DNA from 3 places in the Streptomyces sp. NPDC001744 genome. Region 1 is predicted to be linked to each of the others. Evidence: riboswitches for the same ligand, from Rfam matches in the RefSeq annotation. Region 1 holds a riboswitch; each other region holds the start of a gene.
What was found. Region 1 has a riboswitch for cyclic di-AMP ahead of ACFYZY_RS11125 (C40 family peptidase). Riboswitches for the same ligand answer to the same signal wherever they lie in the genome.

Region 1 (8,221 bases):
CTGTACGTCCTGTACATTTTTTACCGATGGAGGCACACGTCATGGACGCTCGTCATGTCCTGCCGGAGTTCACCGAGCGGGCCGCCTTCGGGCTCCGGACCCTCGACCCGTACGCGAAGCTGTTCGAAGCCCGGATCGTCTTCCTCGGCACGTGGCTCGACGAGACCTCGGCCAACGACGTGATCGCCCAGCTCCTGCACCTGGAGTACGCGGCGCCCGACCGGGACATCGCGCTCTACCTCAACTCTCCCGGCGGCCCGATCAGCGCCATGACCGCGATCCACGACACGATCCGGACGCTCGCCTGCGACGTGGCGACGACCTGCCTGGGCCAGGCCGTCTCCACCGCCGCCGTCCTTCTCGCCGCCGGCACGCCGGGCAAGCGGGCGATGCTCCCCGGCGCCCGGGTCACGCTCCGGCAGCCCTCCCTGGACGAACCCCTGCGGGGACAGCCGAGCGACCTCGACGTCCATGCCCGCGAACTGCTCCGCCAACGCGCCCTCATGGCCGGGATGCTCACCGAGCACACCGGACGGAGCAGGGAGCGGATCGACTCCGACCTCGAGCGCCTCACGGTCCTGGACGCACCGGCCGCGATCGAGTACGGGCTGGTGGACCACGTGATCACGACCCGGCGCGCCGCCACCGGCGCCACGGCGCGGTGAGCGGCCCGTGCTCCCCGAACCGCCGCCGCTGCCGGCCCTGACGCGGGCCGAGGGCGACCTGGTCGACGCCTACCTCGCGGCCGCCGATCTCCTGGGGAGGATCAATCCGTCCCGGAGCGCGCACACCTACGGGGCCCTGCGGGCGGCCCAGGCACTGGTGCGGCAGGCCGAGGCGCTGCGCGCGGCCCTGACGCTCATGCACACGCGGGGCGAGAGCGAGGTCCACGCGGAGACCCTGGCGCGCGCCCTCCGCGCGCTGGACGGAGAGCGCCGGACCGGCCGGGTCACGCTTCCCCGGACACGGGCGAATTGACATTCCGGCATGTCGTGTCGAGGGCCGGACGGCCGACGGCGGCCGCGGAACCGCTCCTCCGTTCGGTGGAGACGGCAAGCGGGCGCACGGCGGGGGCGAGTTGCGCGCCGACGGTACACATCTGGCGGAATCGGGCGTTCCGTTGCCTGGTGCGGGGGCCGTCGGTCAAACCTCCGAGGACCACGAAAGTGCCCTGTCCACCCGAATGGTTCAGTCGTGAGGAGCCTCACAAATAGTCTCTTCCACTCGGATTTCGACCATGAAGTGGGGCAAGATCCCTGCCGACGACAAGCCCCCGCCATCCGAGGCGGGGCGGTCCGGGCGGACGCCGAGTCCTGCCGCCGTCCGGACGTCTGGTCGACAGGATTGGACCGGCAGGAGTGGAGGACCCGAGCAGTACGGGCCGTACGCGCTGTTTCCGCAGCGGAGCCGGCCCTCGGGGTGAAGCCGCGACCGCGGCCGGGCATCTTCGCCTGCCCGAACCCGACAGGTCATCCTTCACAGGCGGCTGACGAAGGGTTGCGCATGACTGCGCAGATGCACGTCCCGTCCCTGCTGTCCCGGGCCGGAGCCGTCTCGGCTCTCACCCTCGCCGCCGTCGGCGGCACACTGCTCGCACCGGGAGCGACGCCGGAAGCACAGGCGACGACCTCGTACGCGAACAAGGCGCTGAGCATCGCCGCCTCCAAGAAGGGGGCTCCCTACCGGTACGGGGCCGCGGGCCCCTCCCGGTTCGACTGCTCCGGTCTGACGCTCTACGCCTACAAGAAGGCGGGCAAGTCGCTGCCCCGCACCGCGCAGCAGCAGTACAACAAGACCCGGCACGTCTCCGCCTCCGGCCGGCAGAAGGGCGACCTCGTCTTCTTCCACTCCGGCGGGCGGGTCTACCACGTGGGCATCTACGCCGGGAACGGCCGGATCTGGCACTCGCCCAAGACCGGCTCCTGGGTGAAGCTCGACAAGATCTGGTCGTCGAAGGTCCTCTACGGACGCGTCCGGTGACCCCGCCCGGGCGCTGAGCGGACGCACGCCCGGGCGCCGGACGGACGCGAGCCCGGGCGCCGGGCGGACCCGGGAGACGGCGCCGGAGGGACGGTGGCGCCACCGCCCCCTCCCCCGCCGCGCCCCGCTCCGTACGGGACCCGGTCCGCCCCCGCCCGCGCGGGGCGTCCGTCACAGGCTCGCCACCGGGGCGGCCACCGTCCACGGCAGGGTGATCCGGACCGTCTTGCCGCCCGTCGCCGTCGGGGTCACGGTGAGGCGCCCCCCGGCCTCCGCGGCCAGGGAGCGGATGATGACCAGGCCCCGGCCGTTGTCCTGCTGGACCGCGGCGGGCAGCCGCCGGGGCAGGCGCGGATGGCTGTCCGTGACGCCGATGTGGAGCCGTTCCTCGCGCTCCAGACAGAGGTCCACCGTGAAGGTGGGCGACTGGCCGAAGGTGTGCACGACGGCGTTGGTGGCCAGCTCCGAGACGATCAGCCGGACCGCGTCCGCGCGGTCGGCGGCGTCGTCCAGACCCCACCCGGCGAGCACCTCCGTGACGTACCGCCGGGCCGTGGAGACCGAAGCGGGTTCGCTCGGCAGCGTGACGGATGCTTCCTGATGGTCTGCCATGACGACGCTGTCCCTTTCCCGCCGGGGCCGGTGCCCCGGATTGCGCTTCGCGCCAGATTCCCACCGATGGTGCCGCGCCGGGAGGCGTTCCCCCGGGGCAAGGGCGCATCTGTCGCCCGAAGCGGTGAACTCCGGCGTTCCCGGACGCCCTTGGGCGCCCCCCGGCCGGAAAGCCGCTTCCCCGGCGCGTCAGACGGCGGGCGCGGTCCGCAGGACCGTCTCCACCGCGCGCCCGATCTGCGCGTCCGTCAGGTCGGCGCGCGCCGTGAGGCGCAGGCGCGAGACGCCGTCGGGCACGGACGGGGGCCGGAAGCAGCCGACCGCCAGCCCCTGTTCCCGGCAGTCCGCCGCCCAGCGCAGCGCCGCCTCCGGAGAGGGCGCGCGGACCGACACCACGGCCGCGTCGGGCCGCGTCACGGACAGACCGGCACCGCTGAGCAGTTCGTACAGGGTGGTGGCGACGGTACGGACCCGCCCGGCGAGCCCCGGTTCGGCCTCGATCAGCCGCAGGCTCGCGAGCGCGGCGCCCGTGGCGGCTGGGGCGAGACCGGTGTCGAAGATGAAGGTGCGGGCCGCGTTCACCAGGTGCTCGATCACCCGGGCCGGGCCGAGGACGGCGCCGCCCTGGCTGCCCAGGGACTTGGAGAGGGTCAGGGTGGCCACCACGTCCTCCGCCCCCGCGAGCCCGGCCTCGTGGAGGGCGCCCCGGCCGCCGTCGCCGAGGACCCCGAAGCCGTGGGCGTCGTCCACCACCAGGCCGGCGCCGTGCGCGCGGCAGGCGGCGGCGAGTGCGGGCAGCGGGGCCCGGTCGCCGTCCACGGAGAAGACGGAGTCGCTGACGACGAGGGCCCGGCGCCCCGGGTGCGCCTCCAGGGTCTTGCGCACGGCCTCGGGGTCGGCGTGCGGGACGACGGCGGTCTCGGCGCGCGCCAGACGGCAGCCGTCCACGATCGAGGCGTGGTTGGAGGCGTCCGAGACGATCAGGGCGTCCCGGCCGGTGAGCGCGGTGAGCGCGGCGAGGTTGGCGGTGTAGCCGGAGGAGAAGACGAGGGCCGCCTCGAAGCCGCAGAAGCCGGCCAGTTCGCGCTCCAGACGGGTGTGCAGCCGGGTGGTGCCGGTGACGAGCCGGGAGCCGGTGGAGCCGGCGCCCCAGCGGCGGGCCGCGTCGGCCGCCGCCCCCGTGACCTCGGGCCTGCGCGTGAGACCGAGGTAGTCGTTGCCCGCCAGGTCGAGGAGGTCCGACGCGGCGGCCCGGGGGCGCAGCGTGCGGACCAGACCGGCCTCGGACCGGCGGCGCGCCTCGGTGTCGGTCCAGTCGAACGCGGTGCGGCGCGGGACCTCGGTCCGCGCGTCGTCGGCCTGTGGCATGGGGCGATCCTCCGGCGGCGCCCCCGGTCGGCCGGCCGGCGCCTTTTGTAGGCAGCGCACAGACCCTAGCCGCAGGGCGGCACGGTCGTGGTGTGGTCATCCACACACCACGATCGGGGGCGATTGTTCGGTTCCTCCTTGGCCCGGAGGCGGGCGGTAGGCCAGGATCAGCGGTTATGGACCTGCTGAACACGCTGGTGGAGAAGGGGTTGCGGCGCGAGCCGCCGACCCGTGAAGAAGCGCTCGCCGTCCTGGCGACCTCCGACGACGAACTGCTCGATGTGGTGGCGGCGGCCGGCAAGGTGCGCCGTCAGTGGTTCGGGCGGCGGGTGAAGCTCAACTACCTGGTCAACCTGAAGTCCGGTCTGTGCCCCGAGGACTGCTCGTACTGTTCGCAGCGGCTCGGCTCCAAGGCCGAGATCCTCAAGTACACCTGGCTGAAGCCGGACGAGGCGTCCCGGGCCGCCGCGGCGGGTGTCGCGGGCGGCGCCAAGCGGGTGTGCCTGGTGGCGAGCGGGCGCGGCCCGACGGACCGGGACGTGGAGCGGGTCGGCAGGACCATCGAGGCCATCAAGGAGGAGAACGAGGGCGTCGAGGTGTGCGCCTGCCTCGGTCTGCTCTCGGACGGCCAGGCGGAGCGGCTGCGGGAGGCCGGGGCCGACGCCTACAACCACAACCTGAACACGTCCGAGGCGACGTACGGGGGGATCACCAGGACCCACACGTACGCGGACCGGGTGGACACCGTGCGCAAGGCGCACGCCGCCGGGCTCTCGGCCTGCTCGGGTCTGATCGCGGGCATGGGCGAGGCCGACGAGGACCTGGTCGACGTCGTGTACGCGCTGCGGGAGCTGGGCTCGGACTCGGTGCCGGTCAACTTCCTCATTCCGTTCGAGGGCACCCCGCTCGCCAAGGAGTGGAACCTGACGCCGCAGCGCTGTCTGCGCATCCTGGCGATGGTCCGGTTCGTCTGCCCCGACGTCGAGGTGCGGATCGCCGGCGGGCGCGAGGTGCACCTGCGCACGCTGCAGCCGCTCGCGCTGCACATCGCGAACTCGATCTTCCTGGGCGACTACCTGACCAGCGAGGGCCAGGCCGGGCAGGCCGACCTGGAGATGATCGCGGACGCGGGCTTCGAGGTGGAGGGCGCGGGCACGCCGACGCTGCCGGCCCACCGCGCGGACGCGCTCGCGGCGGCCGGTGGCTGCGGCTCGGGCGCGGAGGCCGGTGGCGGCTGCGGTTCGGGCGCCCCGGTGGAGGACGCGGGCGGCTGCGGCTCGCACGGGGGCGGCGGCTGCGGTCCGTGCGGGGGACACGACGCCCCGTTCCCGGAGACCGCAGAGGCCACGGATGCCACGGAGGCCCCGGCGGACGGGACCGCGCCGGGCGGTGCCCGGACCGATCTGGTGGCGGTGCGGCGCCGGGGAGCCGGGACGGATCTCGCCCCGAATGCGTAACGACGAACTCCTCGCCCTGGACCGGGCGCACGTCTGGCACCCGTACGGCCCCATGCCGGGCCGTACGGACCCACCGGTCGTCGCGTCCGCGTCCGGGGTGCGCCTCCGGCTCGCCGAACCCGTCGAGGGGCAGGACGAGTTGGTGGACGGCATGTCCTCGTGGTGGGCGGCGGTCCACGGCTACAACCACCCCGTGCTCAACGAGGCGGTGCGCGGCCAGCTCGACCGGATGAGCCACGTCATGTTCGGCGGGCTCACCCACGAGCCGGGCGTCCGGCTCGCGAGCCGGCTGGTGGAGATCACCCCCGGGCCGCTGCGGCACGTCTTCCTCAGCGACTCGGGGTCCGTAGCCGTCGAGGTGGCGGTCAAGATGTGCCTCCAGTACTGGCGTTCGCTGGGCCGTCCGGAGAAGCGACGCCTCTTCACCTGGCGCGGCGGCTACCACGGGGACACCTGGCAGCCGATGTCGGTGTGCGACCCCGAGGGCGGGATGCACGAGCTGTGGTCGGGGGTCCTCCAGCCGCAGGTGTTCACGGACGCCCCGCCGGCCGCGTACGAGGAGTCGTACGCGGAACTGCTGCGGACCGGGATCGGGCGGCACGCGCACGAGCTGGCCGCGGTGATCGTGGAGCCGGTGGTGCAGGGCGCGGGCGGGATGCGCTTCCACGACCCGGCGTACCTGCGGGTGCTGCGCGAGGCGTGCGACGCGCACGGCGTGCTGCTGGTGTTCGACGAGATCGCGACCGGTTTCGGGCGGACGGGCACGCTGTTCGCGGCCGACGCGGCCGGGGTCTCCCCCGACGTGATGTGCGTGGGCAAGGCGCTGACGGGCGGTTACCTGTCGATGGCCGCCACGCTCTGCACGAGCCGGGTCGCCGACGGGATCTCGCGGGGCGAGGTGCCGGTCCTGGCGCACGGGCCCACCTTCATGGGCAACCCGCTGGCGTCGGCGGTGGCCCTGGCCTCGATCGACCTGCTGCTCTCGCGGGACTGGGAGGTCGAGGTCAAGCGGATCGAGGCCGGACTGCGCGACGGACTCGCCCCGGCCGCCGGCCTGCCGGGCGTGCGCGACGTGCGGGTGCTCGGCGCGATCGGGGTCGTCCAGCTCGACCACGAGGTGGACATGGCGGCGGCGACGCGCGCGGCGGTCCGGGAGGGCGTGTGGCTGCGCCCGTTCCGGGACCTGGTCTACACGATGCCGCCGTACGTGACCGGTGACGAGGACCTGGCCCGGATCTGCGCGGCGGTACGGGCCGCCGCCGCGGCGGGCTGAGAAGAAGGAAGAGGAGCGGACCGTGGGAATCGTCGTCGTCAGCGGTACGGGGACCGAGATCGGCAAGACGGTCGTGACCGCGGCCGTGGCCGCCGTCGCGACCGCCGCCGGGCGTTCGGTCGCCGTCCTGAAGCCCGCGCAGACGGGGATCGGGCCGGACGAGCGGGGCGACGCGGACGAGGTCGTACGGCTCTCGGGCGCGGCGGCCTCGGCCGAGCTGGGCCGCTTCCCGGAGCCGCTGGCCCCCGGCACGGCCGCCCGGCGGGCCGGACTCGCGCCGGTCGGGCCCGGGGAGGTCGCCGAGGCCGCCCGGAAGCTGGCCGCCGGGCACGACCTGGTCCTCGTGGAGGGGGCGGGCGGGCTGCTCGTCCGCTTCGACGAGGAGGGCGGCACCCTGGCGGACGCGGCGGCGCTGCTCGGCGCGCCGGTCCTGGTGGTGGCCCCGGCCGGGCTCGGGACGCTCAACTCGACGGCCCTGACCGCCGAAGCGCTGCGGACACGCGGCATCCGGCACCTGGGCGTGGTGATCGGCAGCTGGCCCGCCGCGCCGGACCTCGCGGCGCGCTGCAACCTGGCCGACCTGCCGGAAGCGGCGGGCGCGCCGCTGCTCGGAGCCGTACCGGAGGGGTCCGGGGCCCTCGCCCCGGCGGAGTTCCGCCGGGCGGCGGAAGGCTGGCTGGGACCCGCCCTGGGAGGAACGTGGGACGCGACCGCGTTCGCGGCGGCGGCCGGGGGCTGAGCGGGGCGGGGCCGTACGGGCGGGAGCGGGGCCGCGCGGACGGGTCCCGGCCGTACCGGCGGGGCGTCCGCGCCCGTACGGCCGGACGGGGCCGCGGTCCGTGTCGCAGGGCGGTGGCGGCGCCGGTTCCCTAGGGTGGACGCATGCGTGCCCACGTACAGGAGATCGTCTTCGACTGCGCCGATCCGGCGGCCCTCGTCCGCTTCTGGGCCGGGCTCCTCGGCGGGACCCCGGTCGACCGGAGCGGCGACTGGTCCTTCGTGGACCCGCCGGGCTCCGCCCGCCTCGCCTTCCAGCGGGTGCCGGAGGGCAAGGCGGTGAAGAACCGGGTGCACCTCGACCTGAGGGTGGAGGAGCCGGTGCGGGCCGCCGAGGAGGCGCTGCCCCTGGGCGCGGTCCGCGTCGGCGATCCGGTCACCGACGCGCAGGGCACCTTCCAGGTGATGCGGGACCCGGAGGGGAACGAGTTCTGTTTCGTGTCGGACTGACCCGTGCGCCGCGTCGCGCCCCGGGCACCGACCGGCCCCCGGGCCGGCCCACGGGGCACGTCCCGGGCCGGTTCGCGCTCCGGGCCGCCCGCGGGGTCCCGGGCCGGCTCGTCCGCCGCACCGACGGACCGGTCCCCCGGCGCCGGCGGACCGGTCCCCCGCACCGACGAGGAGCCCCGATGACACCGTCGCGTCCCGCGCCCGGCCGCCCGCCCCGGGTGCACCACCCCCTCTTCGCCCGTTTCTACGCCCGCTGCAGCGCCGCCGCCGAGACGCGGGGCGGGCTGGGCGCCCTGCGCGCGGA
Region 2 (10,904 bases), on a different contig from region 1:
CCGCCCGCCAGTCGAAGAGGAGACCGCCGTCCGCCCGGCCCCGGAGCAGGTCCCACAGGTGCGCGTGGAACGGCACGAACTGGTTGGCGAGGTCGTTGACGGACCGGCGGTCCGGCCCGAAGGGGAAGACCCGGGCGACGGCGTCCCCGCCGCAGACGGCGACGACGGAGAGCGCGGCGGCGAACAGCGCGGGAAGCGCGGCGGCGAGCGGCGCGGGGAGTGCGGCGGCGAGCGGGCGCGGGCCCTTGGAGTTCGGCATGACGGGTCGAATATGTCAGCGTTTCCCAGGCCGGGAACCGGTCCCGAGGGACAGTTCACGCGATGGCTGCCGAGGGGTCATGCGCGCGTCAGATCGGGGGGTCGGGCCCCGCTATCATGACCGCGTGCTGCTCTCGATAGTCGTCCCGTGCTTCAACGAGGAAGACGTTCTCGCCCGTTTCCACGACCACGTCACCGCCGAGCTCGAACGCTTCGACGGCGAGTTCGAGATCGTCTACGTGGACGACGGGAGCCGGGACAAGACCCTGCTGATCCTCCGGGAGCTCGCGGAGCGCGACCCGGGCCGGGTCCGCTACCTCTCCTTCAGCCGCAACTTCGGCAAGGAGGCCGGCATGCTCGCCGGGCTCCGGCACGCGTCCGGCGACGCCGTCGTGATCATGGACGCCGACCTCCAGCACCCGCCGGAGCTGGTGCACCGCATGGTCGCGCTGCACGCCGAGGGGTACGACCAGGTCGTCGCCCGCCGCACCCGCGAGGGCGACCGCGTCACCCGCACCCTCACCGCCCGCCTCTACTACTGGGCGATCAACCGGCTCGTGGACGTCGAACTGGTCGACGGCGTCGGGGACTTCCGTCTCCTGTCCCGCCGGGCCGTCGACGCGGTCCTCGACCTCGGCGAGTACAACCGCTTCTCCAAGGGCCTCTTCTCCTGGGTCGGCTTCCCCACCACGACGTTCTCCTACGAGAACGCCGTCCGTGAGGAGGGCCGCTCCAAGTGGTCCTTCGGCCAGCTCCTCAACTACGGCCTCGACGGCCTGCTCTCCTTCAACAACAAGCCGCTGCGCGCCGCCGTCCACCTCGGCCTCCTCCTTCTCCTCGTCGCCCTCGGCTACGCGGCCTGGATCGTCGGGTCCGCCCTGGTCAACGGCGTCGACGCCCCCGGCTACGTCACCCTCCTCGTCGCCATCACCGCCCTCGCCGGCGTCCAGATGATGATGATCGGCCTCATCGGCGAGTACGTCGGCCGCATCTACTACGAGGTGAAGCGGCGGCCCCATTACCTCCTGAAGGAGACGCACGAGGACCGGGGACGGACCGCGGGCGGGGAAAACGCGGGACGGGCCGGTACCCGGGCGGCGGACGAGCCGTTGTGGGAAGCAGTCGCCCCGAAGTAGTGGCTCCGGCCCGGGTGACTCCCTACCATCGATCACCGCAGGGTCGTTCCACCGACGCACGACCGCCCGGGAGGCTCCTTTGCACCGCCGCACCGCGCTCACCGTCTCCGCCGCGCTCCTCGCCGCGGCCCCGCTGCTCACCGCCTGCGGAAGTGACGCCCATCCGGGGGCGGCGGCCGTCGTCGGCGGCGAACGCATCGACGTCTCCAGCCTCCAGGCACAGGTGAAGGACGTGCGGGCCGCGCAGGAGGCGTCCCCGCAGGCCGACCGGCTGGTCGGGAGCGACGGCGACCTCGGCCGCCGCAAGCTCAACGTCATGATCTTCGACCGGATCGTCGAGAAGGTCGCCCGGGACAACGGCGTCACCGCCACCCGCGCCGAACTCCAGCGGACCCGGACGGCCTTCGTCCGCCAGAGCGGCGGCGAGGACCGGCTCGCCGGCGTCCTCCTCCAGGAGCAGGGCGTGGCCCCCGGCCAGATCGACGGCGTCGTCCGCCGCAACGTCCTCATGAACAAGATCGCCGAGAAGCTGGGCGTGGACGACGGCCCCGAGGGCCAGAAGAAGCTCACGCAGGTCTTCTCCGCCGCCTCCGCGGACCTCGCCATCGACGTGAACCCGCGCTTCGGCGCCTGGAACGACGCCGAGGTCCGGCTCACCTCCACCACCGCGCCCTGGCTGCGCCGGACCACCGAGGACCCGGCCGCCGTCGAGGCCGGTGCCTGAGTCCGGGTAGGTTCGGGGGGTGACTTCCGAGAGCCCCGGCCGCATCGTCCTGCTCACCGCCAGCCACCGCGTCGCGCCCGGACTGCTGTCCTGGCCCGCCTGGCAGGCGCTGCACGGTGCGGACCGGGTGCTCTGCCCCGACGAGCGCCACCCCCAGCTGCCGTACCTGCGCGAGGCCGGGATCACCGTCGAGCACGCCCGCCCCACCGCCGGGGAGCTGGTCGAGGCGTGCGCCGGGGGCCGTACGGTCCTGGTCCTGCCCTCCGGCGAGGGCGACCGGGACCTCACCGACGGCCTCGCCCGGCTCGCCGGCTCCGGCCGGGCCGTCATGCCCGACCTGGAGCTGCTGCCCGGCTCGTACGACCTGCCCGGCGCCCGCCTCCTGGACCTCGTGCAGATCATGGACCGCATCCGGCGGGTCTGCCCCTGGACCTCCGCCCAGACCCACGAGGGGCTCGTCCCGTACGCCGTCGAGGAGGCGTACGAACTCGTGGAGGCGATCGAGGACGGCGACCGGACCGCGCTGCGCGAGGAGCTGGGGGACGTCCTGCTCCAGGTCGTCTTCCACGCGCGGATCGCCGAGGAGGACCCGGAGGAGCCGTTCTCCGTGGACGACGTGGCCGGAACGCTGGTCGAGAAGCTGGTCCACCGTCATCCGCACGTCTTCGGGGACGCGACCGCCGAGACCCCCGAAGAGGTCCACGCGCACTGGCAGCGGACCAAGGCGATCGAGAAGCGGCGGGAGTCCGTCACCGACGGCGTGCCCCTCGGACAGCCCGGCCTCGCGCTCGCCGCGAAGCTGGCGGGCCGGGCGCGGGCGGCCGGACTCGGCGTGCCGCTCCCGGCGGACGAGGGCTTCGGGTACGACCTGCTCGCCCTCGCCGCCCGCGCCGAGGCGGCCGGCGTGGACCCGGAGGCGGCGCTGCGGGCCGCCGCCCGCACGTACCGCGACGCGATCCGCGCCGCGGAGGGACTGGAGGAGAAGGCGTGAACGAGGGCGACGAGAACAGGACCTCTCCGGAGGTCTCCCGGAAGGCGTCCCGGGGGGACCTGGCGGCGGGGGCGGGCGGGACCGTGCTGTTCCTGCTGCTCCTCGCGTGGGGTGCGACGAACGACGACTCCCCGGGGTGGCCCCTCATGGTCGCGGCGCTGGGCGCGGTCCTGAGCGTGGCCCTGCTCGTCCAGTGGGTGGCGCAGGGGCGGCGCGCGGAGTGAGCGACGGCCCCTCCCGCAGGGGCCTCCCGCTGGGGGCCCGCAGGGGAGGGAGGGGCGCGCGAGGGGGCGCTGTACGGTCGGGGGGTGAGTGACAGCACCGCCCCGGCCCCGGCCCCCGGCTCCGGGGAGACCCCCGAGCTCTTCACCTGGGAGTTCGCCACCGATCCGTACCCGGCCTACGCCTGGCTGCGGGAGCACGCGCCCGTGCACCGGACGACGCTGCCGAGCGGGGTCGAGGCATGGCTCGTGACGCGGTACGCGGACGCCCGGCAGGCCCTCGCGGACCAGCGGCTCTCCAAGAACCCCGCGCACCACGACGAGTCCCCGCACGCCCGGGGCAAGACGGGCATCCCGGGCGAGCGCAAGGCCGAGCTGATGACCCATCTGCTCAACATCGACCCGCCGGACCACACCCGGCTGCGGCGGCTGGTGTCGAAGGCGTTCACCCCGCGCCGGGTCGCCGCGTTCGCCCCGCGCGTCCAGGAGCTGACCGACCGGCTCATCGACGGCTTCGTGGAGAAGGGGAGCGCGGACCTCATCCACGAGTTCGCCTTCCCGCTCCCCATCTACGCCATCTGCGACCTGCTCGGCGTGCCCCGCGAGGACCAGGACGACTTCCGTGACTGGGCCGGGATGATGATCCGGCACGGCGGAGGCCCGCGCGGCGGGGTCGCCCGGTCGGTGAAGAAGATGCGCGGCTATCTCGCGGAGCTGATCCACCGCAAGCGCGAGGGCCTGGGGCGGGAAGAGGGGGACGACCTGATCTCGGGGCTCATCCGCGCCTCCGACCACGGCGAGCACCTCACCGAGAACGAGGTCGCCGCCATGGCCTTCATCCTTCTCTTCGCGGGCTTCGAGACCACCGTGAACCTGATCGGGAACGGGCTCTACGCGCTGCTGCGCCACCCCGGGCAGCGGGAACGGCTGCAGGCGTCCCTCGCCGCCGGGGAGACCGGCCTCCTGGAGACCGGGATCGAGGAGCTGCTGCGGTACGACGGGCCCGTGGAGATGGCGACCTGGCGGTACGCGACGCGGGCGCTGACCATCGGCGGGCGGGAGATCCCGGCGGGGGACCCGGTGCTCGTGGTGCTCGCCGCCGCCGACCGGGACCCGGAGCGGTTCGACGGGCCCGACACGCTCGACCTCGCCCGGCGCGACAACCAGCACCTCGGGTACGGCCACGGCATCCACTACTGCCTGGGCGCGCCGCTCGCCCGCCTCGAAGGGCAGACGGCCCTGGCGACCCTGCTGACCCGTCTGCCGGACCTGGCGCTCGCCGTCGATCCGGCCGGACTGCGGTGGCGCGGGGGGCTCATCATGCGTGGTTTGCGCACGCTTCCGGTGGAGTTCTCCCCCTCCGTACCGGTCCTTCCGGCTGACGGCGTGTCAGAAATGTGATCTTCACGTGATCGGGGAGCCATCGACTTGTGACGGACGTTCGAATGCGGCTACGTTTCGCGGCAGTCTCAGCCGTCACGCGAAAGGCGCTTCTATGCGTTCCGGGAACGGACGACACCGTCGCCCCCGTCAGGCCCCCGCCCTCGTCGTCGCCGCCGGGGTGACCGGATCGGCCATGGCGCTGCCGCTGCTCGCCACCGGTTCCGCCTCCGCCGCCGACGCCGCCACCTGGGACCGGGTAGCCGAGTGCGAGTCCGGGGGGCAGTGGAGCGCCAACACCGGCAACGGGATGTACGGCGGACTCCAGTTCACCCAGGAGAGCTGGGAGCGCCACGGCGGCCTGGTGTACGCGCCCAGCCCCGACCTCGCCAGCCGGGCCCAGCAGATCGCGGTGGCCGAGAAGGCCCTCGCCAAGGGCGGTGTCGAGTGGGCCACCTGCGCGCCGATCGCGGGCCTGGCGAACGACGGGAAGGCCACCGGGGTGGACCCGGGCCCGGTCACCGTTCCCGGGTCCCCCGTGAAGCCCGTCCCCGAGTCGGGCTGGAACGCGGGCGGATCGGGTGCCCCCACCGCGACCCCGGAGACCGTGGCGCCCGAAGCGGCCGAGAGGCCCGCGCCCCCGGCCGTCACCGTCACGCCCGCGACGCCGGTGACGCCCGCCTCCCCGACCGCGCCGGCCACCCCGGTCGCTCCGGTGCCTCCCAGCACGCCGGGCGCGCCGACCGGAACGACAGCCCCGACCGCGCCGGTCACTCCGGCCGTGCCCGACACATCCGTTACGCCCGTTACGCCCGTTACGCCGGAGGGCGGCGAGGTGACGGTCATGCCCGGCACCGGCAAGCACCGGGGCGGGGCGGACCTGCAGGAAAGCATCAAGTCGGGCACTTCCGTCGAATCCGGCAGACATGCCTCGGGCGAGGACAAGCTCGCCGAAAACCCTGCGGGTACTCCGGTGACCGACGGGGTGGAGAATTCGGGCGTAACGGACGGTCAGGGCTCTTCGGGTGAATACGTCGTGCGTCCGGGTGACAGCCTGTCGGACATCGCGCGGGCGAACGAACTCCCCGGGGGGTGGACGGCCCTCTACGACGCCAACAAGCGGACCGTGGGGACCGATCCGGACCTCATCCTGCCTGGTCAGAACCTCGAACTGACGCCGGCTCCGAACCCGGCGGCGGGGTAGTTCGGGAGCTTCTGTCCGGATCCATGCGAGTGAGACATGGGTCTCTTTGTCCCAACTGGCGTGTCGTGCCCGGAAGCTCTGCTTCCGTCACCTCCCACCTGCGCAAACGGGCCCCACTGGAGTGCAAGGAGAGGCGAAATTAGTCATATGAGCCTCTTTGAACTTCGGGGGGGTCTGTGCGTACGGTCGTCATCGCTCGCCACCGCGGGCCCCTTCGACCGAAACGCCGAATCCTGCCGTCGGTCGTGGGGAACAGTCGTCGCGCAAGCGCCGAAGGCAGGAGCGGGGGACCCAAGGTAAGCGCCGGCCCCGGCCGTTGAGACAGACGGCCGACGATCGGCTTGGGGTGAAGCCGCGTGCTAGGACACGCGGCCGGGCAACTCATTGGCCCGAACCCGACAGCTCACCTCGCAGGCGTCGGTGAGGAGAAACTCCATGCTGTTTTCCGCCAAGGGCAAACACCGCCGTCCCTCCAGGGCCACCCAGGTCGCCGCGCTCGTCGGCGTCACCGGTGTCGCCGTCGCCGCCCCGCTGATGACCGCGGGCGCCGCCTCGGCCGCCACGGCCTCCGAGTGGGACCGCGTCGCCCAGTGCGAGTCCGGTGGCAACTGGTCCATCAACACCGGCAACGGCTTCTACGGCGGCCTCCAGTTCACGTCCTCCACCTGGGCCGCGTACGGGGGCACCGCCTACGCCCCGCGCGCCGACCAGGCGTCGAAGTCCCAGCAGATCGCCGTCGCCGAGAAGGTCCTCGCGGGCCAGGGCAAGGGCGCCTGGCCGCACTGCGGCGTCGGCCTCTCGGGCGCCTCGTACGGCGGCTCCGCCGAGAGCGCGACGGAGCAGGAGAAGCCCGCGAAGAAGCAGCGGACGCAGAAGCGCTCGGCCGAGCAGCCGACCACCCGCAGCGAGCAGCGCCAGGCCCCGAAGAAGGCCGAGAAGCGCCACGCCGCTCCGCAGTCCGCCCGGAAGACCGTCACCACCCCGACCGGCGAGACGGTCAAGAAGGGCGACGGCGAGTACAAGGTCGTCACCGGCGACACCCTCAGCAAGATCGCCGAGGCGCAGGGCGTCGAGGGCGGCTGGGCCCGGCTCTTCGAGCTGAACGACGACGTCGTCGAGAACGCCGACCTGATCTACCCGGGCCAGCAGCTCCACCTGAAGTGAGTCCGGCGGGTCGCGTGAGTCCGGCGGCTCACGCGGCCCCGACGGCCCTCCCGCGGTGACCACCCCGGTCCGGCGCGCCCTCCCCCGTGCGCGCCGGACCGGGGTTCCCCCTTTTCCCGGGCCGGGTCCGCTCGTACGGGAGTACGGGCCCCATGACGGTTACCATCCAGTAGATACGGGGTGATTCGCCCCCATGCGCGTGCCCTTGGGTCCTTTTTCGTCCCAGGGTGCGGGCGCCCGGCCGACCGGAGCCCCCGGGACGGTTAGGCTCTTGCCGCAAGGCCGAGCGACCCCGCACCGACCTTGCGTCACATCCAGCGTCACATCCCAGAAGGAGATGCTCGTGCCGTCCATCGACGTCGTCGTAGCCCGGGAAATCCTGGACTCCCGAGGCAACCCCACGGTCGAGGTCGAGGTCGGCCTCGACGACGGCAGCACCGGCCGTGCTGCCGTCCCGTCCGGCGCCTCCACCGGTGCGTTCGAGGCCCTGGAGCTCCGCGACGGCGACCCCGGCCGCTACCAGGGCAAGGGCGTCGAGAAGGCCGTCCTCGCCGTCATCGAGCAGATCGGCCCTGAGCTGGTCGGCTACGACGCCACCGAGCAGCGCCTGATCGACCAGGCCATGTTCGACCTGGACGCCACCCCGGACAAGTCCTCGCTCGGCGCCAACGCCATCCTCGGCGTCTCCCTCGCCGTCGCGCACGCCGCCTCCGAGGCCAGCGACCTCCCGCTCTTCCGCTACCTGGGCGGCCCGAACGCGCACCTGCTGCCCGTTCCGATGATGAACATCCTGAACGGCGGGTCGCACGCCGACTCCAACGTGGACATCCAGGAGTTCATGATCGCCCCGATCGGCGCGGAGTCCTTCTCCGAGGCCCTGCGCTGGGGCACCGAGGTCTACCACACCCTCAAGGCCGTCCTGAAGCGCAAGGGCCTCTCCACCGGCCTCGGCGACGAGGGCGGCTTCGCCCCGAACCTGGAGTCCAACCGCGCCGCCCTCGACCTCATCCTCGAGGCGATCAAGGAAGCCGGTTACGCCCCGGGCAAGGACATCGCGCTCGCCCTCGACTGCGCCGCCTCCGAGTTCTACAAGGACGGCGCGTACGAGTTCGAGGGCAAGTCCCGCTCGGCCGCCGAGATGACCGAGTACTACGAGGAGCTGGTCTCCGCGTACCCGCTGGTCTCCATCGAGGACCCGCTGTTCGAGGACGACTGGGAGGGCTGGAAGGCCATCACCGACAAGCTCGGCACCAAGGTGCAGCTCGTCGGCGACGACCTGTTCGTCACCAACCCGGAGCGCCTGGCCCGCGGCATCGAGGAGGGCAGCGCCAACGCCCTGCTCGTCAAGGTCAACCAGATCGGTTCGCTGACCGAGACCCTGGACGCCGTCGAGCTGGCCCAGCGCAGCGGCTTCAAGTGCATGATGTCCCACCGCTCCGGCGAGACCGAGGACGTCACCATCGCGGACCTGGCCGTCGCCACCAACTGCGGCCAGATCAAGACCGGCGCCCCGGCCCGCTCCGAGCGCGTCGCCAAGTACAACCAGCTCCTGCGCATCGAGGAGATCCTGGACGACGCCGCGGTCTACGCCGGCCGCAGCGCGTTCCCGCGGTTCCGCACCGCGAACTGATCGGCAGAGCAAGGGCTGACGTCCCCGCGGAGGGCCCGGGGCCCTTCCGCAGGGCGGCTTCCGTACGTCCCCGTACTCGGTCCCGTACCGTGTGCGGGGACGTCCGCGTGAACAGGGGAGGCGACACGACATGGCCGTGAAGGACCGGGACCGGTTCTCGACCGCGACCCGGATCAGACTGCTCGGCGAGCAGACCGCCGCCCGTGTCTACCGCTCCCAGACCCGCCGTCAGGCCCGCCGCTCCCGGCTCACCGGCCGCGCGGCCTTCCTCGCCCTCGTCGTCTGCTCCCTGGTCGTGGCGCTCGCCTACCCGATGCGCAGCTACGTCTCCCAGCAGGGCGAGATCGCCGAGCAGGAGCGCCGGGCCGCCGAGGCCGCCCGGCGGGTCCAGGACCTGAGGGACGAGAAGGCCCGCCTGCAGGACCCGGCCTACGTCCGCCGCCTCGCCCGCGAACACCTCCACTACGTGCTTCCCGGCGAGACCGGCTTCACCGTGGACGACCCCGGCGCGGAGCAGCGGCCCCGCGCCGACCGGGGAGCGGCGGACCGCCCCTGGTACGACAACCTCTGGGCCGGCGTGGACGACGCCGACCGCCGCTGACCCACCCGTACGACCCGACGACCAAGGCAGACATGGAAACGCCCCCTCCGCAGACCGAACGCACCGAGCCCACCGGGGCGGACATCGCCGCCTTCGAGCTCCAGCTCGGCCGGCCGCCCCGCGGCCTGCGCGCCATCGCGCACCGCTGCCCCTGCGGGCAGCCGGACGTCGTCGAGACCGCGCCCCGGCTCCCCGACGGCACGCCGTTCCCCACCACGTACTACCTGACCTGCCCCCGGGCGGCCTCGGCCATCGGCACCCTGGAGGCCAACGGGGTCATGAAGGAGATGCAGGCCCGGCTCGCCACCGACCCGGAGCTGGCCGCCGCCTACCGGGCCGCGCACGAGGACTACCTCGCCCGCCGCGACGCCATCGAGGTCCTGGAGGGCTTCCCGAGCGCCGGCGGCATGCCGGACCGCGTCAAGTGCCTGCACGTCCTCGTCGGCCACGCGCTGGTGGCCGGTCCCGGCGTGAACCCGTTCGGCGACGAGGCGATCGCCATGCTGCCGGAGTGGTGGGCCAAGGGCCCCTGCGTCACCCCGTGCGCGGCGCCGGAGGAGGACGGCCGGACGGTCGGGGGCGACGGGAACGGCCACGTCGCCCTCGAGCCGGCCGACGACGAGGAGGAGAAGTGACCAGGGTCGCCGGAATCGACTGCGGCACGAACTCCATCCGCCTCCTCGTCGCCGACGTCGACCCGGAGACGGGCGGGCTGACCGAGCTGGACCGGCGGATGAGGATCGTCCGGCTCGGCCAGGGCGTCGACCGGACCGGCCGGCTCGCCCCCGAGGCCCTGGAGCGGACCTTCGCCGCCTGCCGCGAGTACGCGGAGGTCATCCGGGAGCTGGGCGCCGAGAAGGTCCGCTTCGTCGCCACCTCCGCCTCCCGCGACGCCGAGAACCGCGACGACTTCGTGAACGGCGTCGTGGAGATCCTGGGCGTCGAGCCCGAGGTCGTCACCGGCGACCAGGAGGCCGGGCTGTCCTTCACCGGCGCCACCGCCGACCTGCCCGGCACGGAGAAGTACCTCGTCGTGGACATCGGCGGCGGCTCCACCGAGTTCGTCACCGGCAGCAGCCGGGTCGAGGCCGCCCGCTCGGTCGACATCGGCTGCGTTCGGCTCACCGAGCGGCACGTCCGCCACGACCCGCCGACCGCCGAGGAGGCCGAGGCGATCCGCGCCGACGTGCGGGCCGCGCTCGACCTGGCCGCCGAGACCGTGCCGATCGGCACCGCCGGCACCCTCGTCGGGCTCGCGGGCTCGGTGACCACCGTCGCCGCCCTCGCCCTCGGACTCCCGGAGTACGACTCCGAGCAGGTCCACCACTCCCGGATCTCCGCCGCGCAGGTCGCCGAGGTCGCCGACCGGCTCCTCGCCTCCACCCACGCCGAACGGGCCGCGCTGCCCGTGATCCACCCCGGGCGGATCGACGTGATCATCGCCGGGGCGCTCGTCCTGCGGGAGGTCGTGGAGCGCGTCGGAGCCGCCGAAGTGGTCGTCAGCGAGCACGACATCCTCGATGGGATCGCGCTATCCGCGGCATAGAGGGGCGCTATCGAGCCTCCTGACGGCGTTCCGCCGGGAAAGTTCGTGA
Region 3 (10,904 bases), on a different contig from region 1:
CGCACCGGCCGGCTGGACGGCCCGCTTCGCCGGTGAGGCCGACGAGACCGTCTGCGTCCACGCGCCGGAGGGGTTCCGGGCGGTCGGCCAGTTCTACCGGGACTTCCCGCAGACGCCGGACGCCGAGGTGCTCGCCTGCCTGGACCGGAGCCGGACCGCGCACGGGCACGGCATCCGGGGTGCGGAGGTCCGCGCCCCCGCCCCGGGGGAGGCGGAGGTGCGGATACCGGTCGGGGGAACCGCTCTCGCCGGTCGTCTCGCCGTACCCGAAGGGACCGTCGGCGTCGTCCTGTTCGCCCACGGCAGCGGCAGCGGCCGCCACAGCCCGCGGAACGGGGCCGTCGCCGAGGCGCTCGGCGGGGCCGGTCTGGGAACCCTCCTGTTCGACCTGCTCACCGAGGACGAGTCGGCCGACCGGGCGCGGGTCTTCGACACCGCGCTCCTCGCCGGCCGGCTCACCGGGGCCACGGACTGGTTGGCCGGACGGCTCGGCGCGGAGTTCCCGATCGGCTACTTCGGCGCGAGTACGGGAGCGGCGGCCGCGCTGCGGGCGGCGGCGGCCCCCGCGTCGCCCGTCGGCGCTGTCGTCTCGCGCGGCGGCCGGCCGGACCTCGCCGCCGACCACCTGGGCCGGGTGCGGGCCCCGACCCTCCTGGTGGTGGGCGGCGAGGACCCGCTGGTCCTGGACCTCAACCGGCGGGCCCGGTCCCTGCTGCGCTGCGAGAACCGGCTGGCCGTCGTGGAGGGCGCCACCCACCTCTTCGAGGAGCCCGGTGCCCTGGAGGAGGTGGCGGAGCTCGCCGCCTCCTGGTTCACCGGGCACTTCCGCGCACGGGGGGTCAGTACGCCCCGTTGACGTTGTCGATGGAGCCGTAGCGGTCGGCCGCGTAGTTGCAGGCGGCGGTGATGTTGGCGACCGGGTCGTACAGGTCCATGGCCGTGCCCGGCACGTGGTAGGCGAGGAAGGTCGGCTCGATGACCTGGAGGAGGCCCTTCGAGGGGGTGCCGTTGACGGCGTTGATGTCCCAGTTGTTGATGGCCATCGGGTTTCCGGAGGACTCCCGCATGACGTTGCGGTGGATTCCCTCGTAGGAGCCGGGGATGCCGTGCCGGGCCATGACGTCCAGCGACTCGCGGATCCAGCCGTCGAGGTTGTCGGCGTAGCCGGTGGCAGCAGCCGCCTGAACCTGGGCGGGGACGGCGCGGGCGACGGCGGGGGCGGCCGCGGCGCCGGAGGCGCCCGTGCCGGTGGCGACGGCCGGGGTGGCCGTGCGGCGCTCGGAAGGCTTCGCCCGTTCGGCCGAAGAGGAATTCTTCGCCTTCGGGGCGGCCTTCGTCCCGGTCCCGCTCGCGGTCTCCGCCTGCCCGGGGGCGATCTTCGCGGAATTCCGATGAATCGTCAGTTCCAGGCCGGGGTGAATGAGTGACGGATTGTCACCCACAACGCTCCGGTTGGCGCGGTAAAGGCTCTTCCAGCCCCCCTGAATTCCCTTCTTGCGGGCGATCAGGGAGAGCGAGTCACCGCTCGTGACGGTGTAGGTGCGCGCGGCGGCCGGGGCGGCCGGGGTGGCGGCGGCCGGTGCGGCGGGGGCGGTGAACACCGTGGCCGCGATGCCCGGCGTTCCGGCGGCGGGCGTGGCGCCGGCCGTGGCGGGCACGATCAGCGGCAGGGTCAGAGCGGCCCCACCTGTACCGATCAGGGCCATACCACGGGAGATGTGGATGCGGCGGGGGCGGCGGTGCTTGCCGTGTGCGGGCATGACGGATTCCTCTCCGGCGCCTGCGGGGTGAGCTGTCGGGTTCGGACGGGAGATGTCCGGCCGCGAGCACGCGGCTTCACCCCGAGCCGTTCCGGATTCCGGACCGGCGTATTCGTGGGTCCCCCGCTCCTGCCGTCGGGTGAAAAGGGAAGGTTCCCGAGCGGCGGCAGGATTAGGCGTTCCGCTCGAATGGAGGTGACCGTAGGCCAGCAATGCGACGAATAACAAGAGGATCAATGCGACGCTCTTCGGTAAAGGATCTCCGTATTCGTCCCGGTCAAGATCGACCGGATGGCGGGGATGCCGAATTTCCTTGTGCGGCAAGGGCCCGGGGAGGGGCGCGGCGGATCGTGGGACCCGGGGAGTGAGTCGCGTCACCCGAACGGCTATGTCCCATATGTGCCGTGTTTCCCTTGTTCGGCGTAAAGAGGGTGAAAGTTCCCGAGGGGGCATTCGTTCATCGAATTACTGCTTTATCTGCATTCCATGACACGTGCCACCATAACTGGCAAAGCGGACATTTCTCCTGGAGGATGGAAGGCCCGACCCAGGAGCCGCCCCGATGCCCCCCTCCGCCCCCCCGCTCGGCCCTGCCTCCCTGACCTGCCCCGACGCCCTCGACCACGAGGCGGCCGCCCTCTACGAGACCGCCGTCTGGCAGCGGATCGTCACCGACTGGACGACGGGGGAACCGCCCGCGCCCGCTCCGTCGCGGGAGCGGAGCTGGCGGGACCTGCTCAGCGTGCCGGTGGACCGGCTCGTGGCCGACGCGCTCGACGCGCTGCCCGCACCCCTCCCCGCCGAGCGCCGTCTCCCCGGACGGCTCGGGGCCGTGCTGCCGGACCGCCTGCACGCCTGGCGCCGCATCGGCCAGGCCGAGCTGCGCCCCTCGGTCCACCTCGGCTACGCGCGCCTCGTCCTGACGGAGTGGGGCTGGCAGAACGCCCCGTACAAACTGCGGAACAGGCGCGGGGCCCGGTGCGTCTGCGGGGCCCTCCTCGCCGCCCACCGCCTCGGCTACGGCGGTGCGGACACCATGAACGAGGCCGCCGCCTGGATCATGACCGAACTCCGGTCGCGGGGATGGCGGGACCTCATCGGCCCGTGGAACCGCGCCCCCGGCCGTACGGCCGCCGACGCCGTGGCCCTCCTCGACGCCACGATCCGGCGGGCCGCGCACGCCGGCCGCTGACGCTGCCGTCCGGACGCCGGAGCGGCGGGGCGGGGGAGGGGCCCCCTGGAGGTGCGGACGTGCGGACGTGCGGCGGCGGCCGGGCCGGGCCCCGGAGCCCGGGGGTTCCGGGTCGGGTGCCGGCCCCGCCGCGCGCCGGCGGGTGCGGCGGGATCAGGCGGTGAGGACCTTCACCCCGGCCTCGGCGAGCCGGGAGACCGCCTCCGGGGCGATGTCGGTGTCCGTCACCAGCACGTCGATCCGCTCCAGACCGCAGATCCGCGCGAACGCCCGGCGCCCCAGCTTCGAGGAGTCGGTGACCACGACGACCCGGCTGGCCCGCTCCACGAAGAGCCTGCTGATGCTCGCCTCGTCCTCGTGGTGCGCCATCGCGCCCAGTTCGGCACCGATCCCGTCGACGCCGAGGACCACCACGTCGAGCACGACCTCGTCGAGCACCCCGGCCGCCAGCGGGCCGACCAGCTCGTAGGTCTGCGGGCGTGCGACACCGCCCGTGGCGACGATCTTGATCTGGGGGCGCACCGCCAGCTCGCCCGCGATGTTGAGCGCGTTGGTGACCACGGTCAGGGCCGGTCCGGCGGATCCCGGGGCCTCGTCGCGTCCGCTCGCGAATCGCAGTGCCAGCGCCCGCGCCACCTCCGTCGTCGTCGTGCCGCCGTTGAGTCCGACCACCTCGCCGGGGGCGACCAGGCCGGCCGCCGCCTCCGCGATCCGCTTCTTCTCCGGTGCGCGGCGCGCCGACTTGTACCGCAGGGGAAGTTCGTACGACACGCCGTGCGCGACCGCGCCGCCCCGTGTCCGTGCCAGGAGTCGCTGCCCGGCCAGCTCGTCGAGGTCCCGGCGGATCGTGGCCGCCGAGACGTCGAGGGCGGCCGCGGCCTCCTCCACCTCGACCTTCCCCGAGGCCGCCAGTAGTTCGAGGAGCGCGTTCCACCGCTCGTGCTTGGACATGGGTCCCTCCCTCCCGGTCGTGCGAGCGTCCGATTCTAGCCGCCGGGGCGTGAAAGTTCTGGAAGAAATGTGCTCGCTTCTGCTTGAATGACGAGAGCTTCGCGCATCTTCTTTCAAAAACTCGCAGCACTTCTGCAAGGAGACCGGCATGAGCACCACCCGCACCGCCCTGGAGATCGACTCCCAGCCGGCGACCTGGCGACAGGCGGCCCGCACCCTGCCCCAGCACACCGCCGCCCTTCCCCGGCGGGGCGAACGGGTCGCGGTGATCGGCTGCGGCACTTCCTGGTTCATGGCCCTGGCCTACGCCGAACTGCGCGAGGCCGGCGGCCACGGCGAGACCGACGCCTTCGCGGCCTCCGAGTTCCCCCACGGCCGTCGCTACGACCGGGTCGTGGCGATCACCCGGTCCGGCACCACCAGCGAGGTGCTCGCCGTCCTCTCCCGGCTGCGCGGCACCGTGCCCACGGGCGCGATCACGGCGGACCCCGCCACCCCGGTGATGGACCTCGCCGACGAGGTCGCCGTCCTGGACTTCGCGGACGAGGAGTCGGTCGTCCAGACCCGGTTCGCCACCACCGCGCTCGCCCTCTTCCGCGCCCACCTGGAGGCCGAGGACGCCCTCCCCGAGGGGGTGGCCACCGTCGAGGAGGCCGCCCGCGACGCCGAACGGGCGCTCGCCTCCCCGCTGGACGAGAACGTCCGCACGGCCGAGCAGTTCACCTTCCTCGGTTCCGGCTGGACCTACGGACTCGCCCTGGAGGCCGGCCTGAAGATGCGGGAGGCGGCGGGCGCGTGGACGGAGGCGTACCCGGCGATGGAGTACCGCCACGGCCCGATCAGCATCACCGGCCCCGGCCGGGTCGCCTGGGGCTTCGGCACCCTTCCCGCCGGGCTCGCGGACGACGTGCGGAAGGTCGGCGGCGTCCTCTCCGAGAGCGACCTCGACCCGCTCGCGGACCTCGTCCGGGCCCAGCGGCTCGCCGTCGCCGTCGCCGAGGCACGGGGCCTGAACCCGGACACCCCCCGCAACCTGACCCGCTCCGTGGTCCTCTCCGGCGTCCATGCCTGAGCCCCGCCCCACCGCCGACCACAGCCCGGGAGAAGAGGAACCATGCCGCTGACGCCCACCGACGAGATCACCCGCCGCGCCCGCGCGGCGGGCACCGGAGTGGGGGCGTTCAACGTCCTCCAGCTCGAACACGCCCAGGCCATCGTCGCCGGCGCGGAGAGCGCCGACCGGCCGGTCGTCCTCCAGATCAGCGAGAACACCGTCCGCTACCACGGCGCCCTGGAACCGGTGGCCCTCGCCTCCCTGGCCGTCGCCCGCGCCGCCAAGGTCCCGGTCGCCGTCCACCTCGACCACGCCGAGAACCCCGACCTCGTCCGCGAGGCGATCGGACTCGGCCTGAGTTCCGTCATGTTCGACGCCTCGAAGCTCCCCTACGACGAGAACGTCGCCGCGACCCGCGAGGTCGTGGAGGAGTGCCACCGCCACGGCGTCCGGGTCGAGGCCGAGCTCGGCGAGGTCGGCGGCAAGGGCGGCGCCCACGCCCCGGGCGTGCGCACGGACCCGGAGGAGGCCCGCGCCTTCGTCGCCGCCACCGGGGCCGACGCCCTCGCGGTCGCCGTCGGCAGCTCCCACCGGATGCTGACGCGGGACGCGGTCCTCGACTTCGACCTCATCGCCCGCCTGCGCGCCACGGTCGACGTCCCGCTGGTCCTGCACGGCTCCTCGGGCGTCTCGGACGCGGACCTCACCGCCGCCGTCCAGGCCGGCATGACCAAGGTGAACGTCTCCACGCACCTCAACAAGGCGTTCACCGGGGCCGTCCGCGCCCATCTCGCGGACCACCCCGACACGGTCGACCCCCGTCACTACCTGGCCCCGGCCCGCGCGGCCGTGGCCGGGGAGGTCGCCCGCCTCCTGACGGTCCTGTCCCCGGTCTGACGCCTGCCCCGCCCGGCCCCGTCGTCCCGGGCGGGGACACCGGCGACCGCACCCGGACCGCCTCCGTCACGGCGGCGGTCCGGATGCCCCGCGCGGGGCCGGGGCCGGCTCGCCCGCGTCCCGGGGCCCGCACCCGGCGTGGCCCGCGCGAACGGGCGGGCGGCGGGCGCCGGGCCCGTGGGAGGACGTCCTTCACGGGTTCAGTACGATGCGGTCGCTCGACAGATGTCCCGGGGAACCTCACGGGCCGTCACACCCCAGTCCCGGAAAAGACACCGCCCATGAGCCGCCCGCCCGTTCCCTCCCCTCCGTCGCCGGACCCGGCGGCCCCCGGCCCCCGTTGGTGGCTGACCGTCCGCGCCCGCGTCGGCTTCTTCCTCGCCGTCCCCGTACTGGGGCTGATCAGCCCGTACCTGGGATGCGTGATGATGGTCGTCGCGATCGTCCTGGTCTGGAAGGACCGTTCCTGGAGCAGGGGCGTGAAGGTGGCCGCCACCGTGGTGGCGCTCGCGCTGCTCGGCTCGGTCGCCCCGGACCGGCCCGAGGACGGAACGCCGCCCACCGCGGCGCGGGCGGACGGGAAGACCGCGGTGGGCGCGGACGCGGTGCGCGTCCCGGTCCGGACGACGCCGCCCTCGCCCTCGCCGTCGCCGACCCCCAGGCCCCGCCCCACGGCGAAGGACTACCGGGGCATGTCCCTGGACGACGCGCGCGAGGCCGCGGAGGCCGCCGGGTTCGGCGTGGACGAACACGACGCGTCGGACGAGGACAAGAGCATCATGATGCGGCTCAACTGGACCGTCTGTTTCCAGCGCACCGGCTGGATCTCGTCCGGCACGAAGGTGATCGACTTCGGCGCGGTGAAGAAGGGAGCCCCCTGCCCCCGGGAGGACGGCGGCGCGATCCCCTGGCCGACCATGCCGGACCTGGTGTGGAAGACGTGGAGGACGGCGCACAAGGAGGTCGCCGCCCTCGGGACCGTCCCGGCCGACCGCGTCAGGGCGTCCGCGGCGTACGTCAACGACCAGCTCCCCGACACGGGGGAGTACGACGACTGGCGGGTGTGCGCGAGCGACCCGGCGAAGGGCGGGAACGTCACCGCCGACGCGGGGGTGACGCTCGAACTGACCCACCCGGACAACGGCTGCCCCGAACCCGGCCGGACGGACGGCGACCGGCCGAGCCTGCCGGACCGGGACGACGACGGCGACCCCGACTACCACGACCCCTTCCCCCGCGACCGGCACCGCAACAGCGCCTTCCCGCACGGCCTGCCGGGCGGGTCGGGCGGCTCGTCGAGCGGCCCGTCGGGCGGCGGAGGCAGCGGCGGCGGGGGATGGAACTGCCCCCGCACGCGCTGGTGCTGACGCGCCACCGGACCCGGAACGGCCGGGGCGCGGGCGGGCGGCAACGGGGCAGGAACCTCCGGCCCTCATCCCGGGAGCGGGACGAACCGACTCGGTGGATGCACCGACCCCGCTCCCCGGGACCGCCCGGCCCGCGGGACACCGAGGGAACCGCTGCCGACCGTCGACACCCACGAACGGGACAACAGCAGCCGCAGTCGGATTCCGTGGGCCGGGATGCGGCCGCCAGTCGTCCCGTGCCTCGCAGCGACGACCGTCACTGCGCAGGGACTTCGGCACCATCCGATCGCAGTCACCTCGGTCGAGCGTGGCCGCGGGTGGAGGTGGCAGGGGGCTGTCAGTAGCTGGTGGCAGGATCACCGACATGAGTCTCGTACGAACCACTCCGCCGCGGCCTGTCGAGGTGACGGCGGTCTTCCCCGAGCTGGCTCCGCTGGCACGCCCCGCGATGCGGCTGCATCCGCGTCCGGGGGCGCCGTCGGTCGGAGACAGCTCGGTCGGCGGGCCGTTGCTGTGGCCGGCCGAAGAAACGTGGTTGCACTGCGAAGGCGCGCACCTGCACGTGGACACCGGATTCCGCCGGTCACCGACCGAAGTGCGGCTCCGCAGACGTTTGTCCCGGTGGTGCCCCGAGGGCCGGACTCCCACGCTCACCTCCGAAGAGAAGGCGCTCGAGGAGCGCAATGCCGCGTGGCTCGCCGAACGGCTCGAAGCCGGCCCTCCCGGCCCGGCGGAATGCCCGGTCCCGATGCTGCCCGTGGCCCAGTTGTTCCTGCGCGACGTACCCCTGTTGCAGCCGCCCGGGTAGGCCGATCTGCTTCAGGTTCTCTGGTGCCCGTACGAGCACGATCCACACTACAAGCCCGCGACCGCTCTGTTCTGGCGGTCGGCCGCGGAGGTCGGCGACGTCCTCACCGCACCACCGGAACCGTACGAGGCGGACTATCCGGGCTACGTACCGGAGCCGTGCGTGCTGGCACCGGAAGCGATCACCGACTACCCCAACCTCCTGGACCTGAGCCCGGAACTGCAGTCGGTGCTGGGGGACCGGAGCAGGTGGCAGGCGGCTGGTGCCGACGTGGACGGTTCCCACGCGGAGGATCCGCACGAGTTCTACATGAATCGTCTGGGCCGGGCGCCCGGCTGGAAGGTCGGCGGATGGCCCCCGTGGGGCCGCACCGACCCCACCCCCCCCGGTACTGCACGGTGTGCGAGGCGCGGATGATCCCGCTGCTGACGATCGCCTCCTTCGAGTCGAACGGCGACGAAAGCCTCAGCTGGGTGCCCCAGGAAGACCAGGCCGCCGCCGGCTCTGACTGCGCGCACCAGGACGTCTCACAGCCGACCAGGGTGGAAGTGGGCAGTACCGACAACATGCAGATCTACGTCTGCCCGGCCTCTCCCCGGCATCCACACACCGACCTGATCCAATGAGCCGTCCGCCGATGACGACACGACCGGATTCCGTCAGCGAGCTTTCAGTTCTTCGGCCTGCCGCACAAGTTACGCCGCCATGTCGTCCCAGTCCGGGCCGTGCAGCCACAGGTTCCGCGCGGCCTCCCGCAGAAGAGCTGGCTCGTCCGGCCTCTGCAGGAGCACGAGGCGATGGACGAGGTTGCGGATCCACACCGGGAGCCGACCGTCGACCGGGTTCGGGCACAGCTCCCGAAGCATCGAGAGGATCGCGTCCGCGTCGGCGAACGTCAACTCCTCGACGAAGTAGTGCTCGCGGTGCTCCTGACCGCACGCCGGTGTCGGACGGTACTCATTTCCGTAAAGACACCGGGCGTGCTCGGTCAGCGTGTTGTGCGTGCGCCGCAGCCTACGACGTCATGATCCGCGGGACAGGATCTCGATCCACGCGTAGGCGTGGGCGGTGCCGGCGGATATGCCGAAGCCGGCGGCGATCTGCGCGAGCGTGTCGTGCCGGCCCGGCACCTCCGGCGAAGCCGTGCCGAATTCAGTGGCGCCGCCCCGCTCGACTCGTGTCGGCAGGCTCCTGGATGCCGGAGCGCGCCGTGTCGCCGCCGGAGCGGACGCGCCGGCCCGGTTCGTCGGCGCCCGAGTGCGGCGGTTCACTTTCCGTCCCGCCGCGGGGCTTCGTCGTCCGGGGGTTGGATCAACCGGTCGGGCCAGCCGTGGAGTGCGTACAGTCCGGGGGCGCGGTCGTGGACGAGTCCTGGCTGTGCCTGCGGTAGCCGGGCCGGTACCTGTCTGCCCGAGCGTTCGGTGAGCCAGTCGGTCCACCCGTGCCACCACGATCCCGCGACCGGGATGGCAGCCTCCCGCCACTGTGCGGCGGTGGCGGGCATCCCGGTCGCGGTCAGGTGCCGGGTGCCCGGCCGCGGCGGGCTGACCACGGTGCCCATGTGGCCTGAGGGGACGAGCCGGAAGGTGTTCTCGCCGCCGAGGAGCAGGGTGCTGCTGTAGGCGGTTTCCCAGGGCACGATGTGGTCGATCTGCGCGGCCAGGGCGAAGGTGTCGGCGGTGACCTGGCCCGGGTGGAGGTCCCGGCCGGCGATCCGCAACCACCCGTGGTCGTCGGATCTGCGGGCCAGTACGCGGAAGTAGTCGAGGAAGAGCTTGCGGGGGACGTCCAGGTTGTCGTCGTTCCAGGCGGTGAGGTCGAAGGCGCGGGGGCGTTCGCCGCGCAGCCAGCCTGCGATCAGCGGTTCCCACAGCTGTGCCTGGCTGCGTATCAGGTCGAAGGCGAGTGAGAGTTTGCGGCCGTCGACGCAGCGGCGGTTGCGCGCCAGCAGCCAGGAAAGGGCCCGTACCTCTGCGTCGTGGAGCGTGTGGGACCCGTCGAACGGTTCCGGCAGCGTGAGCGCGGTCGCCAGCAGTGTCAGGGAGGCCGTTTCCGCTGTTCCGGTCTGTGTGAGCCAGTCGGCGAGGGCGGTGGCGAACAGCCCGCCGGAGCAGGCCCCGACCAGCCCGACCCGTTGTTCCGCGCAGGTGCGCAGGACGACGTCGAGGGCGGGGAGGATCCCGTCGGTGAAGAACTGCTCCAGGTCCACGTCGAGGGTGCTGGAGCTGTGGTCGCGGGTACTGATGCAGAACACCGTGAAGCCCTGTCGCACCGCCCACTCCACCAGGCTCCGGCGCGGTGCGAGATCGTAGATGTAGTACTTGTTCACCCATGGCGGGATGAGTAGTAGAGGCACCTCGTGCACCCGTGGGGTGCACGGGCTGTACTGGAGGAGTTCGAGCAGTTCGTTGCGATGGACGACGCGGCCGGGGCTCGCCGCCAGGTCCGAGCCGATCCGGAACGAGCCGGGCGGCATCCGGGCGGGCCGGCCCTGCCGTGTACGTACGTCCTCGGCGAAGTGGCGCATGCCGCGCGTCAGGCTGGCACCCCGTGTGTGCCAGGCCGCGCGGATCGCCGCGGGGTTGGTGAGGAGGAAGTTGGTCGGGGCGGTGGCGTCGGTGACTGCCTGGGCGAGGAATTGCGCCAGCGGTCTGCGGTGGGCGGGCAGCAGGGCCGAGTCGCCCAGCGACTTCAGGGTGCGCTCTGCCTCGCTGTGCAGTCGGCGCAGTAGTACCCACGGCGCCTGCTCCGTCCACGCCCGGTCATGAAACGGTGGGGCGCCCGGCGAGGGTCGGGCGACGGGCGGTACCGCCAGCATGGAGGCGAGCACGTCTCGCGCGCGCGTTGCGGCGATGTGTGCCCAGGGGGCGTCGGC

Region 2: linked by a shared signal. The riboswitch ahead of ACFYZY_RS12725 (transglycosylase family protein) and the one ahead of ACFYZY_RS11125 (C40 family peptidase) in region 1 are both predicted to bind cyclic di-AMP.
Region 3: linked by a shared signal. The riboswitch ahead of ACFYZY_RS19440 (transglycosylase SLT domain-containing protein) and the one ahead of ACFYZY_RS11125 (C40 family peptidase) in region 1 are both predicted to bind cyclic di-AMP.

What each region holds. Positions count from the first base shown of each region.
Region 1 is NZ_JBIAUG010000007.1:109,633-117,853, forward strand. It holds gene ACFYZY_RS11115 (ATP-dependent Clp protease proteolytic subunit) at 42-665, shown strand; gene ACFYZY_RS11120 (hypothetical protein) at 673-978, shown strand; cyclic di-AMP (ydaO/yuaA leader) riboswitch at 1,370-1,500, shown strand; gene ACFYZY_RS11125 (C40 family peptidase) at 1,504-1,980, shown strand; gene ACFYZY_RS11130 (ATP-binding protein) at 2,152-2,592, opposite strand; gene ACFYZY_RS11135 (8-amino-7-oxononanoate synthase) at 2,782-3,960, opposite strand; gene bioB (biotin synthase BioB) at 4,137-5,417, shown strand; gene ACFYZY_RS11145 (adenosylmethionine--8-amino-7-oxononanoate transaminase) at 5,410-6,690, shown strand; gene bioD (dethiobiotin synthase) at 6,713-7,429, shown strand; gene ACFYZY_RS11155 (VOC family protein) at 7,573-7,917, shown strand; gene ACFYZY_RS11160 (class I SAM-dependent methyltransferase) at 8,097-8,221, shown strand, end outside.
Region 2 is NZ_JBIAUG010000008.1:174,764-185,667, forward strand. It holds gene ACFYZY_RS12690 (YfhO family protein) at 1-259, opposite strand, end outside; gene ACFYZY_RS12695 (glycosyltransferase family 2 protein) at 384-1,394, shown strand; gene ACFYZY_RS12700 (SurA N-terminal domain-containing protein) at 1,474-2,118, shown strand; gene ACFYZY_RS12705 (nucleoside triphosphate pyrophosphohydrolase) at 2,138-3,109, shown strand; gene ACFYZY_RS12710 (hypothetical protein) at 3,106-3,333, shown strand; gene ACFYZY_RS12715 (cytochrome P450) at 3,418-4,731, shown strand; gene ACFYZY_RS12720 (transglycosylase family protein) at 4,826-5,914, shown strand; cyclic di-AMP (ydaO/yuaA leader) riboswitch at 6,173-6,346, shown strand; gene ACFYZY_RS12725 (transglycosylase family protein) at 6,350-7,078, shown strand; gene eno (phosphopyruvate hydratase) at 7,416-8,708, shown strand; gene ACFYZY_RS12735 (septum formation initiator family protein) at 8,839-9,309, shown strand; gene ACFYZY_RS12740 (DUF501 domain-containing protein) at 9,342-9,944, shown strand; gene ACFYZY_RS12745 (exopolyphosphatase) at 9,941-10,855, shown strand.
Region 3 is NZ_JBIAUG010000015.1:146,019-156,922, forward strand. It holds gene ACFYZY_RS19435 (phosphoribosyltransferase family protein) at 1-856, shown strand, start outside; gene ACFYZY_RS19440 (transglycosylase SLT domain-containing protein) at 840-1,760, opposite strand; cyclic di-AMP (ydaO/yuaA leader) riboswitch at 1,765-1,949, opposite strand; gene ACFYZY_RS19445 (hypothetical protein) at 2,323-2,952, shown strand; gene ACFYZY_RS19450 (DeoR/GlpR family DNA-binding transcription regulator) at 3,106-3,903, opposite strand; gene ACFYZY_RS19455 (SIS domain-containing protein) at 4,052-4,975, shown strand; gene ACFYZY_RS19460 (ketose-bisphosphate aldolase) at 5,018-5,854, shown strand; gene ACFYZY_RS19465 (hypothetical protein) at 6,136-7,221, shown strand; gene ACFYZY_RS19470 (hypothetical protein) at 7,586-8,029, shown strand; gene ACFYZY_RS19475 (hypothetical protein) at 8,389-8,655, shown strand; gene ACFYZY_RS19480 (hypothetical protein) at 8,725-9,042, opposite strand; gene ACFYZY_RS19485 (PHA/PHB synthase family protein) at 9,297-10,904, opposite strand, start outside.